One region of the Paenibacillus sp. J23TS9 genome, then DNA from elsewhere that is predicted to be linked to it. Evidence: riboswitches for the same ligand, from Rfam matches in the RefSeq annotation. Region 1 holds a riboswitch; each other region holds the start of a gene.

Region 1 (3,279 bases):
AGATGGCTGTGGGAGACGGCCATTAATTCGGGAATGGCATGATCAATCCGCAGCTTGTCAATAAATTCATGGATTTCTGCCCGAAAACGCGGACCTGCATTTAATGTGGGAAACGCCTTGGACAACAACGGAATAAGCTGCTGGGCCATGCGGCTTCCCTCTTCCGTTGTACGCTTCTCACCGTCTTTTAGTTGAATCCCGTCCCGTTCATGATACTGGCTGAGGCTGAACATCGACTGCAGAAAATAAATCTCATCGCAGGTTAGCTCAACTTGGTAACGCCGCATCAGCTTTTCGGCGAGGCGATTGATCGGCCCGTAAAATACATTATGCTCCCATGCGTAGCTTCCGCCGTTCAATGAGACGCCATGCCCGCCCCGAACCCTTTCCAGTACAATGGCCAGCAAAAAAGATAAATTGCGCTTGGAATTCAAAAAATAGATCATCCCGCTCTCCTGCTCGATCTCCGTCACCCAACCGTCCAACTGCCGTTCGTCCATACCGGGAAATGGCCAGCCCTCCGTTGGGTACGCCTCGGTAAATAACTTCCATAAAAAATACCGGACATGAATCTCGCTTCCTTTGAGGGTGGGTGAGGAATACGTCATTCGCAGATGAAAAGGGCGAAGTTCATCCCGATTGAGATGTATGATCCACTTTTTAAAGGACGAGAAGCTCATAAAAAGAGCTTCGGCCATTTCTTCGGCGGATCTCTTCCCGTTATGCGCAAGAACAAGCTGCATCAGGCGGAAATAGGAAGTTTCCCTGAAAAGAGCCGCCAGGACTTCGCGGACGGTCGCACCATGCCTGTCGCGGTGAAAACTGATCCCTCTCCCTCTCGACACCTCCACATGCATGGATTCGGGGAGCAGCGGAGCGGCCTCCTCCACGATTTTCTTGATGGATTTGCCGGATACACCCAGCTCCCTTTCAATCTCCGCAAGCGTAAACCAGCGTTCTTCCCGATCCAGCATGCCCAGCAGCGACTTTAATTGTCTGTATTCCTTATTCATTCCATCACCTGCATCCCAAATTCAGACCAACTGCTTTTCCATCCTGAAAATGCGCTGGTCGATCAAAAAGTCAAGCAAAACACGGTTGAATTGCTGAGGCTGGCACAGATGGCTCGGATAAATGGCATCCTCTATGACAGCCTTCTGCGCACAGGCGAATCTCTCCGCCGCCTTGTTCATCTGCTTGACAAACCATTCGCTCTGTCTGCCAGCCACGCATAAAATAGGCATCCTCAACCGGGATGAATTCGAATCGATGTCGATTTTCAGCAATGCCATCCGCTGTTTGATCGATTCCGTCGGCCGCTTGTGGAACAGTTCATCCCTTAATATGCTGTACGCAGGTACCCAACGATTATACGTCACCCGCAGCGAACGGAGGAAAAATTCGGCAGGAAGATAATAAGACAACCAGCTGCATGCTTCGATAATTTTCCAAATACCGTTTTTTGTCCCAAAAGGACCATAAGGGCCATAAAAATAGCTGTCCACCAGAACAAGCGCGTTAACTCTATCCGGGTGGGACGCTGCAAATTTTTGCACAAGCAGACTGCCGCTCGAGCAGCCTACCAAGGTAATCTTAGGGATATTAAGCTTTTCGAGCAGTTCAGATAAATCTTTACACTGGGTATCTATAATGTCCTCAACTTCCACATTTAATTTCCCTGAATTCCCGTAGCCTCTTAAATCCAGCACAATGACTTTAGCCCTTTTGCTGAAATATTCGACCTGCGGCTCAAACATATGGTGAGTCGAAAGATGTCCGTGAATAAAGACGATAGGCACGCCGCTGCCATGTGTCTCATAATATAATGTTGTTCCGTTCACTTGGATGTTGGGCAACTTCCTTCTCCTCTCTACCTAGCATGATGTACATAATGCCTTCCTTCAGACAGATAAAAAAACAACAAAAAAAGAAGCATCGAAAAGAGGACCTCTCTTCAATGCTTCTTTGGGCAAGACTAAAAAAGCCTTGTTCAAAAATGCATATATACAGGTTGCCTCTCTTTAAACGCTTGCGAGGTTAGCTGACGGATTCGGACTTAAAAGAGTAGCCCTACTCAAATGCATGAGATTCACCCCATGTGACAATGTTCATAACATCATCACGGCCGGTTCCCCCGCTTTCCGCTATCCAGCGGAAATTCAGCGAAATAGACATCGATTCAATTTGCGCACAGAAAAACACAGAGCGGTTACCCTGTGCTTTAAGTCTAAAAATTCACAGTTTCACTCCTCTCTCATAGCAACGCTTACGAGGTTAGCTGACGGATTCGGGCAGTGAGAGTTGCCCTACGGAACCAGTCATGTCATTGACAAACCTGATCCGATTCACCCCTTGCAGTGACATCATCCCGTACTCTGACAGGATAATCGCTCAATGCTGTTGTGGTTCCCCCGCTTTTCACAATGAAAACTCAGCGTAATTCAAAGACGTACCTTTAAAATTGTTAATAATGAACTGAATATACGCCTGAGCAGGCGAACTGTAAAGCATGGGTAATACAGAATTCGGGGCTATTTTGATACCTTTGATTGAATACCCATCACTTATCCGGTTTTGTCATTCAATTGCTTCCTTTATCTCTATTTCTCTTTTGTTTATGTTCCTTGTGTATCCAAATCACAGCATTATGGCAAAATCCACTGGCAGTATTTCTAGAAAACCTATAAAAAAACCGCCTTCTGAAGTGTTTTCAGTGGCGGTTTTCATGTTTTTTACTACTTGTATCGTAATCTTACTTATAATAAAGTGCTAAATCTTTAGGCACATTAAACGATCAACTTTTGGGGGCAGGAAGGAGACAATATTCGGTTTTCACCCTAAAGTCAAACTACTTTTTTTTGCTGAACCATAGCCGATTCTTTAATTTGAAAATTCCCCGACAGATATAATCCCAAAAGCACAATTACGGTGGCGATGACACCATACCATGTAATGGGTTCACCTAGTACAATGGCAGCAAGGATATAGCCTGCGACAGGATTTAAAAGCAGCCAGTTATTTGCTTTGACGGCATCCTGCTTTAACAAATAATACCAGATGCTCATACTAATAATTGAGAGACCGAAGACAGACCAAAGAAGGTATTCTACAAGATGGATATCCAGGTTGATAGGCTTACCAGACTCTAGGAAAAGAGTTGGGATCAATAAAAGAATGCCTCCGATGAATACCTGCCACGCGTTTATCACTAGGTTAGGCAGCTGTAAATCAGCTTTTTTGAAAATGAGGCTTCCAACAGCCATAGAGACCATCGCAAAA
Region 2 (3,279 bases), 2.0 Mb from region 1:
CAGCTTATCAAGAAATACCCTGATACTTTCAAAATTCACGGTCCCCATATCAAACAGATCGCATTGACCTTTGATGATGTTCCTGATCCCCGTTTTACTCCGCAAATTCTAAAGATATTGTCCCAGAATGGAGTAAAGGCCACGTTCTTCGTTGTAGGCAGCCGGGCCAGAAAGCATCCTGACCTGGTAGCCAGAATTGTACGGGAAGGACATGTCATCGGGAATCATTCCTATAACCATCCACAGTTCCATAAGCTGACGATGGCCGAATATATGGATCAAATCATCCGGACAGAGAAAATCCTGTATGGCATTACCGGCTATAAACCTAAATTGATCCGTCCTCCCTATGGTGATATTACGGAGAACCAGCTGCGCTGGGCCAAACGCGAGGGATATAAAATCGTCAACTGGAATGTCGATTCCTTGGACTGGAAAGGCATCAGCAAAGAGGCTGTGAAAAGAAACGTAATGACCACAGCCGGGCAGGGCTCCATCATTCTTCAGCATGCCGGAGGGGGCAGCTCTTCGGACTTATCCGGAACGATCGGAGCCTTACCGGAAATCATCCGCGAACTAAAGAAAAAAGGATATACTTTTGTGACTTTACCCAAACTGCTAAAAGTTCAAAAGGACAAATAAAAAACAAGCAGCTCTCCATTTTTGCAAATGGTAAGAGCTGCTTGTTTGCGTAAAAGCGAAATAGGGTATATATCATTATGTCAGTAAAAAACGATACTACTATTTAATGAAGTATAGTTGAACGTCCTGGAAACCAAATTCGCTGACGGATTGCGGGCTGCCCGGAACAAAGATATCAATACGGTTCCCTTTAATGGCACTGCCAGTATCTCTGGCCGTAGCTACAAAAGCTTTTTTAGGAAGACCTTCGAAGTTATGTCCTGTGACAAGCACCTTTGTGCCAAGCGGGATAATGGATGGGTCTACTGCGATTGTACCGAGTTCAAGCGGATTACCGAAGTAATCAACCGCACCCCATTTTCCATTCTCGCTTGCAGCTGCAGAATATGCCGTTGCTTTCACGTTAAGCGTTTTATTATAAGTAAAGGTTTTTCCCCATGCTTCTACGACTTTTTGATCCGAATTCACATTCAGAGACGCGGTTGTGATCGTTGATGCAGAATCCGCATCCGCATATGCCTTCATTGTGTTGTCACCCGGAATATTCAGCTTAATGCCTTCATAGATGTTCGTCGCTTGTACGTTAGGATTTGCATTCATCAGCTGATTCATATTCACGCCTAATTGTTTCGATAGCGTGTAGTAAGTGTCGCCTTCTTTGGTTACATGTACAGAGTCCGCGTGAATAGGTACGGCTTGTACAGTCAAGGTAATGCCCAATGCTGCTGCAAAAATTTTAACTTTCTTAAATCTCTTCTTCATAGTTCCTCCTTAAAATCATCGATGCCTGCGAGGTTAGCTGTCGGGTTCGGATTGAGGAGACAACCCTACGTTACAATAACGATTCACCCCGAGTGACAATAGTCTTTCACGGTAAAAATTTTCCCCCGCACTTTGCATTCCAAAGTTTTGGCTTACTCAATATATCACAATTTTGTAACCTGTGCGCTTGAAAATGTTACCATACTGCAACTATTCAAGGTCTAACTTCCTCTATCAGCCGAAGATTGTTATTAAAACCTCTAGAAAAAACAAGATCTCATCAAAATAAATGATTACATTTTTTTCATTTAGTTAACATCATCAATATTATGTAAACTTAAATTGAAATCTTCATTATATTTCTTTCTATATCTTTCCATTAAAAAAAGCTCCGCTCAGATGTAATCCTGCAGCGGAGCTTTTTATATGAAGCATTCGAGTCATAAGTCATCAGAGTACTTTGCTAAGAAAATCTTTGGTACGGCTATTTTTCGGATTACCAAATACCTCAGATGGAGTACCTTCTTCCATGATCTGACCGTCATCCATGAATACAATACGGTCACCGACCTCTCTGGCAAAACCCATCTCATGGGTTACGATCACCATAGTCATGCCGCCTTCTGCGAGCTTCTTCATGACCTCCAGCACCTCACCCACCATCTCAGGGTCGAGCGCAGATGTAGGCTCGTCAAACAGCATGACATGCGGCTGCATGGCCAGCGCGCGGGCAATGGCGATACGCTGTTTCTGTCCCCCGGACAGCTGCGACGGGTACGCATCCTTCTTATCCGCAAGTCCGACCGTCTGCAGGAGATCGAGAGCGATTTTCTCAGCTTCCGGCTGCGGCATTTTCTTCACCTTTACAGGGGCAAGCATAATATTTTGAAGAACCGTCTTATGCGGAAACAAATTGAATTGCTGAAATACCATCCCCATTTTTTCGCGTGTCAGGTTGATATTATGCTTTTTATCCGTAATGGAATCACCTTCAAACGCAATCTCTCCGCTTGTCGGAGTTTCAAGCATGTTGAGGCATCTCAGGAATGTACTTTTTCCCGATCCGCTGGGACCGATGACAACAACAACTTCCCCTTTGGCGATCTCAATATTCACGCCTTTTAGGATATTAAGCTTTCCAAACGACTTGTGCAGATCCTTAACGGTGATCATCCGTACTTAACCTCCTTTCGAACAAACCAAGCAGCTTGGACAATGTAAAGGTCATCACGAAATAAATAGCTGCGATAATCAGAAGCGGCTTGAGTGATTCATAGGTAATGGTGGTAACGGCCTGTGCCTGGTACATCAGATCAGTGACGCCGATAAAAGATACGATCGAAGATTCTTTTATAATCGTAATAAATTCATTCCCGATAGCCGGCAACACGCTTTTCACCGCCTGCGGAAGAACAATATATCTCATCGTCATTCCTTTGCTCATTCCCAAAGAACGCGCTGCCTCAGCCTGTCCCCTGTCCACACCCTGAATGCCGGCACGGAATGTTTCAGCCAGATAAGCGGAGCTGTTAATCGAGAGAGTAATGGCGCCGGATTCAATAGCTGTTAATTTGATCCCGAACGATACGAGACCGTAATGGATGATAAAGAGCTGCACCAGCATAGGGGTACCTCTAAGGAATTCTACCCATACCGTACCCAGAAACCGCGGCAGCCAGAATCGGGACATCCGCAGCATGGAAACAAGCAAGCCAAGGATAAACCCGCAAACGACCCCGATCGCTGCAAGCAGCAATGTATACTGGATGCCATGGCCAAAGTAAGACCGGTATTCCCAGAACGTTTCAAATATATTCATGAAATAGTTACATCCTCCTTCTAGTGTTGCAATCAAAAAAATAGCGAACGCTCATC
Region 3 (3,279 bases), on a different contig from region 1:
GGTTCGGTGTGACGAGCTGATGGGCCACGCGAATTCCCATATCTCTTTCCGGAAAAATCACCCGGTCAACGCCAAGCTTCGCTAAGGCGCGCCCATGAAGGATCGATATCGCTTTGGCAACGACTGTGCGAACACCCAAGTCCTTCAGCAAAATCGCGGCGAGAATGCTCATTTGAATATCATCGCCAATGGCTACAACCCCGCAGTCAAAATTCCGGATGCCCAGTGATTTCAATACTTCCTCATCCGTGGCATCGGCTACGACCGCATGCGTCAGGTACTCGCTCATATTGCTGACTACTTCTTCATTCTTGTCAATTCCAAGCACCTCATACCCCAGATCGATAAGCTCCAATGCAAGACTCGAGCCAAAACGCCCCAGACCGATGACGACAAACTGCTGTGTTTTCATTTCTCTACTGATACTCCTTATATAATCAAATTTCTATTTTCTCTAACACATCTAACCGATAATAATTTTCCCTTCGGGATGACGATATAACTCTTTGCCCTTTTTAGGACCCAGTGCATACGCGAGTGTAAGTGGTCCCAGTCGTCCGGCAAACATCGTGAGACAGATCAGGATCTTGCCAACCAGCGTTAAGTGGGGAGTGAGCCCCAAGGATAGTCCAACCGTGCCGAACGCCGAGGTCGTTTCATACAGAATGGTCAAAAAGTTACTGTCCTCCGTCGTAGAGAGCACCATGGACACCCCTACCACCAGGAATAGAGCCAGGAAGGTAATCGTCAATGCTTTGAAAATACGCTCCTGTGCCAAGCGGTAACGGAACAGCACGATATCATCACGGCCACGGATCATCGCAATGACCGCTCCAACCAGAATGGTGAAGGTCGTGGTCTTGATCCCCCCTCCGGTAGATCCCGGCGAAGCACCGATAAACATCAATATAACCATGAAGAATTGGGAAGCTTGACGCATACTCGCCAAATCCAGTGTGTTTGCGCCTGCTGTACGCGGGGTGACCGACTGGAAGAAAGATGCGAGAATTTTGCCGCCCCAGTTCAGAGATCCAAGCGTTCTGGGATTCGTGAATTCGAAAACAAAAATTACCACTGCTCCGGCCAATATCAATGCTCCTGTCATCGACAGCACGACTTTTGTATGCAGTGAGAGCTTGCGTTTATTGTGATACTCTACCAGGTCAGACAAAACGATGAAGCCGATCCCCCCTGATACAATCAAGAACATCACAACAATATTCACGAGTGGATCATATACATAACCCGTGAGGCTGTTAAAGTGTCCAAACAGATCAAAACCCGCATTGTTGAACATCGATACACCGTGAAAAATCCCGAAGTATATTGCCCTGCCAAGCGGCATATCAAATGACCAGCGGATGGCAAACAAAATCGCTCCGCAGCCTTCAATGGCGAGTGAAAAAATCAGAACCTTACGAATCAGGCGCACGATGCCTTCCATTGTATTCTGGTTCATCGCTTCCTGCAGTATTAAGCGGTCACGCAGTGAAATCTTGCGCTTCAGCGCCAGGGAGAATAACGTTGCCATCGTCATGATGCCGAGTCCGCCCACCTGAATGAGCAGCATGATCACAACTTGTCCGAAGGTGCTGAAGAAAGTACCTGTATCTTTGACAACCAATCCCGTAACACATGTTGCCGATGTCGCAGTGAATAAAGCGTCAATAAAACGAAGCGGCTTGCCCGTTGTATTCGAAATCGGCAAGGTGAGAAGTATGGCCCCGATCAGAATAATACCAGCGAACCCCAGAACCAGAATTTGCGGGGGCGCCAATCGAAACCATTTGAATTTAGCTGTCAACATAGTCACCTCTTTAAAAAAGTCAAAAGAAAAAAAGCATCGGAAATCCAATGCCTTTCGGTTTGGGCTCCTGCTGCATAACGCCTACGAGGTTAGCTGACGGATTCGGGCATGCACAGGTTGCCCTATTCGCTGCATTACAACGAAATTCACCCCTAAATAATGGTTCCCCCGTTTTCGAACGGAAATTCGGCGTATATATTATTCAATTGCATCAAAATTATAATCCTTATTGTTTTACATCACAAAGCCATTATTTGAATGAAAACCCCGAAATACAGCCAGATTACATCACAATTCTCATATAAGTCTGCCATTTTCTCGGGTTTACAAAACTTTTCCTTGATTTTCATCGTTTTTTCATGCTTCAAACGGGAGAAAACTGGCTTTAAGTGGACATCGTATGCTATGTTTACGTTTATACTATGTATATAACCACAATATAACCATGTTAAAGGGGGCATTTCATGAATCCCGTCGGACAACCACTTCAGCTCAAAGTCAATTATAAACGGCTGGGAGTGTTCGCGGTCATCGGTCTTGTTCTATTTGTCCTGTTCCAAGTCCTGCCTTCCACAGCATCAGATACGCTCGAGCAGCAGGACACCAAGGTCATCAGCAAGGAGCAGGCGCAAAGCGCCGCCGTGGCATTCGCGCAAAATACGCTTCACCTTCAGATCGACATGAGTAAGGAAGCGCTCGTTACCTATCAGTCCAGTTCCGAGTTATTCGGATATTTATCCAAGGAGAAGCTTCTGGATAAATACAATAAAACATACGAAAAGAACTATCCTTATGATGTCTTCCGCGTCCGTTTGACCGAGCAGGGAGACAATGGCTATACCAGTGTCGACATACATATGAATTCAGGCAAAGTCATTGCGTTTTCCGTGACACCGCAATATTCGAAATATGCGGTTGCGATGGCGGAGACCAATAAGAAAATGCGTGATAGTAAACTGAGGATTGTTGAAGGCAATATGACTCTTCAGGATAAAGAGCAGCTTGCAGAGCCTTGGCTTCAGAAGCTGGGATATGATACCGGAAAACTGGAGGTTTCCACTGGCGGCAGCGATGCAGGACTCCTCTATACGGATCCAAGCAAGTCGATCGGGAGCTCGAATCTCCAGTTGAAGTTTGCTTTTGAAGACGGAGCAATTCATTCCTTCCAGCCGGCTTTCTCCATCCCTGAAACGCATACAGCCTATGTGGAAAAGGAAACGTCAAAGGCGAAGTGGCTCACCATGCTGGGATACGGGCTCCTCACGTTCGTACTTGGCGTGCTTGCCATTGTTTACAGTGCTTTGTCCCGGCATCATACCTCTTTCAAGAGGGGGATATTCCTGAGTGCCTTTTATTTTGCAGTTGCCACATTCAGCAGCTACAACATGCTGCCGGCGTTTGAAGCAGAAGGGCTTTCCGGTTTTGCACTTACCGTCGGCATGATTGTTCAAACGGTCTTCAACCTCGTCATG

Evidence for each region. A riboswitch is a leader RNA that binds a small molecule or an ion and turns the genes downstream of it on or off. The one in region 1 is predicted to bind cyclic di-AMP.
Region 2: another riboswitch for cyclic di-AMP. It lies ahead of KJS65_RS05375 (3D domain-containing protein); the one in region 1 lies ahead of KJS65_RS14355 (alpha/beta fold hydrolase).
Region 3: another riboswitch for cyclic di-AMP. It lies ahead of KJS65_RS24900 (TrkH family potassium uptake protein); the one in region 1 lies ahead of KJS65_RS14355 (alpha/beta fold hydrolase).

What each region holds. Positions count from the first base shown of each region.
Region 1 is NZ_BOSG01000001.1:3,058,901-3,062,179, forward strand. Features, by position in the region: gene KJS65_RS14350 (AcpB/EbpR/MafR family transcriptional regulator) at 1-1,013, opposite strand, end outside; gene KJS65_RS14355 (alpha/beta fold hydrolase) at 1,035-1,856, opposite strand; cyclic di-AMP (ydaO/yuaA leader) riboswitch at 2,011-2,175, opposite strand; cyclic di-AMP (ydaO/yuaA leader) riboswitch at 2,249-2,447, opposite strand; gene KJS65_RS14360 (DMT family transporter) at 2,844-3,279, opposite strand, start outside.
Region 2 is NZ_BOSG01000001.1:1,100,786-1,104,064, reverse strand. Features, by position in the region: gene KJS65_RS05380 (polysaccharide deacetylase family protein) at 1-642, shown strand, start outside; gene KJS65_RS05375 (3D domain-containing protein) at 742-1,404, opposite strand; cyclic di-AMP (ydaO/yuaA leader) riboswitch at 1,412-1,567, opposite strand; gene KJS65_RS05370 (amino acid ABC transporter ATP-binding protein) at 1,855-2,577, opposite strand; gene KJS65_RS05365 (amino acid ABC transporter permease) at 2,564-3,223, opposite strand.
Region 3 is NZ_BOSG01000005.1:203,448-206,726, reverse strand. Features, by position in the region: gene KJS65_RS24905 (potassium channel family protein) at 1-412, opposite strand, end outside; gene KJS65_RS24900 (TrkH family potassium uptake protein) at 464-1,807, opposite strand; cyclic di-AMP (ydaO/yuaA leader) riboswitch at 1,871-2,009, opposite strand; gene KJS65_RS24895 (CPBP family intramembrane glutamic endopeptidase) at 2,272-3,279, shown strand, end outside.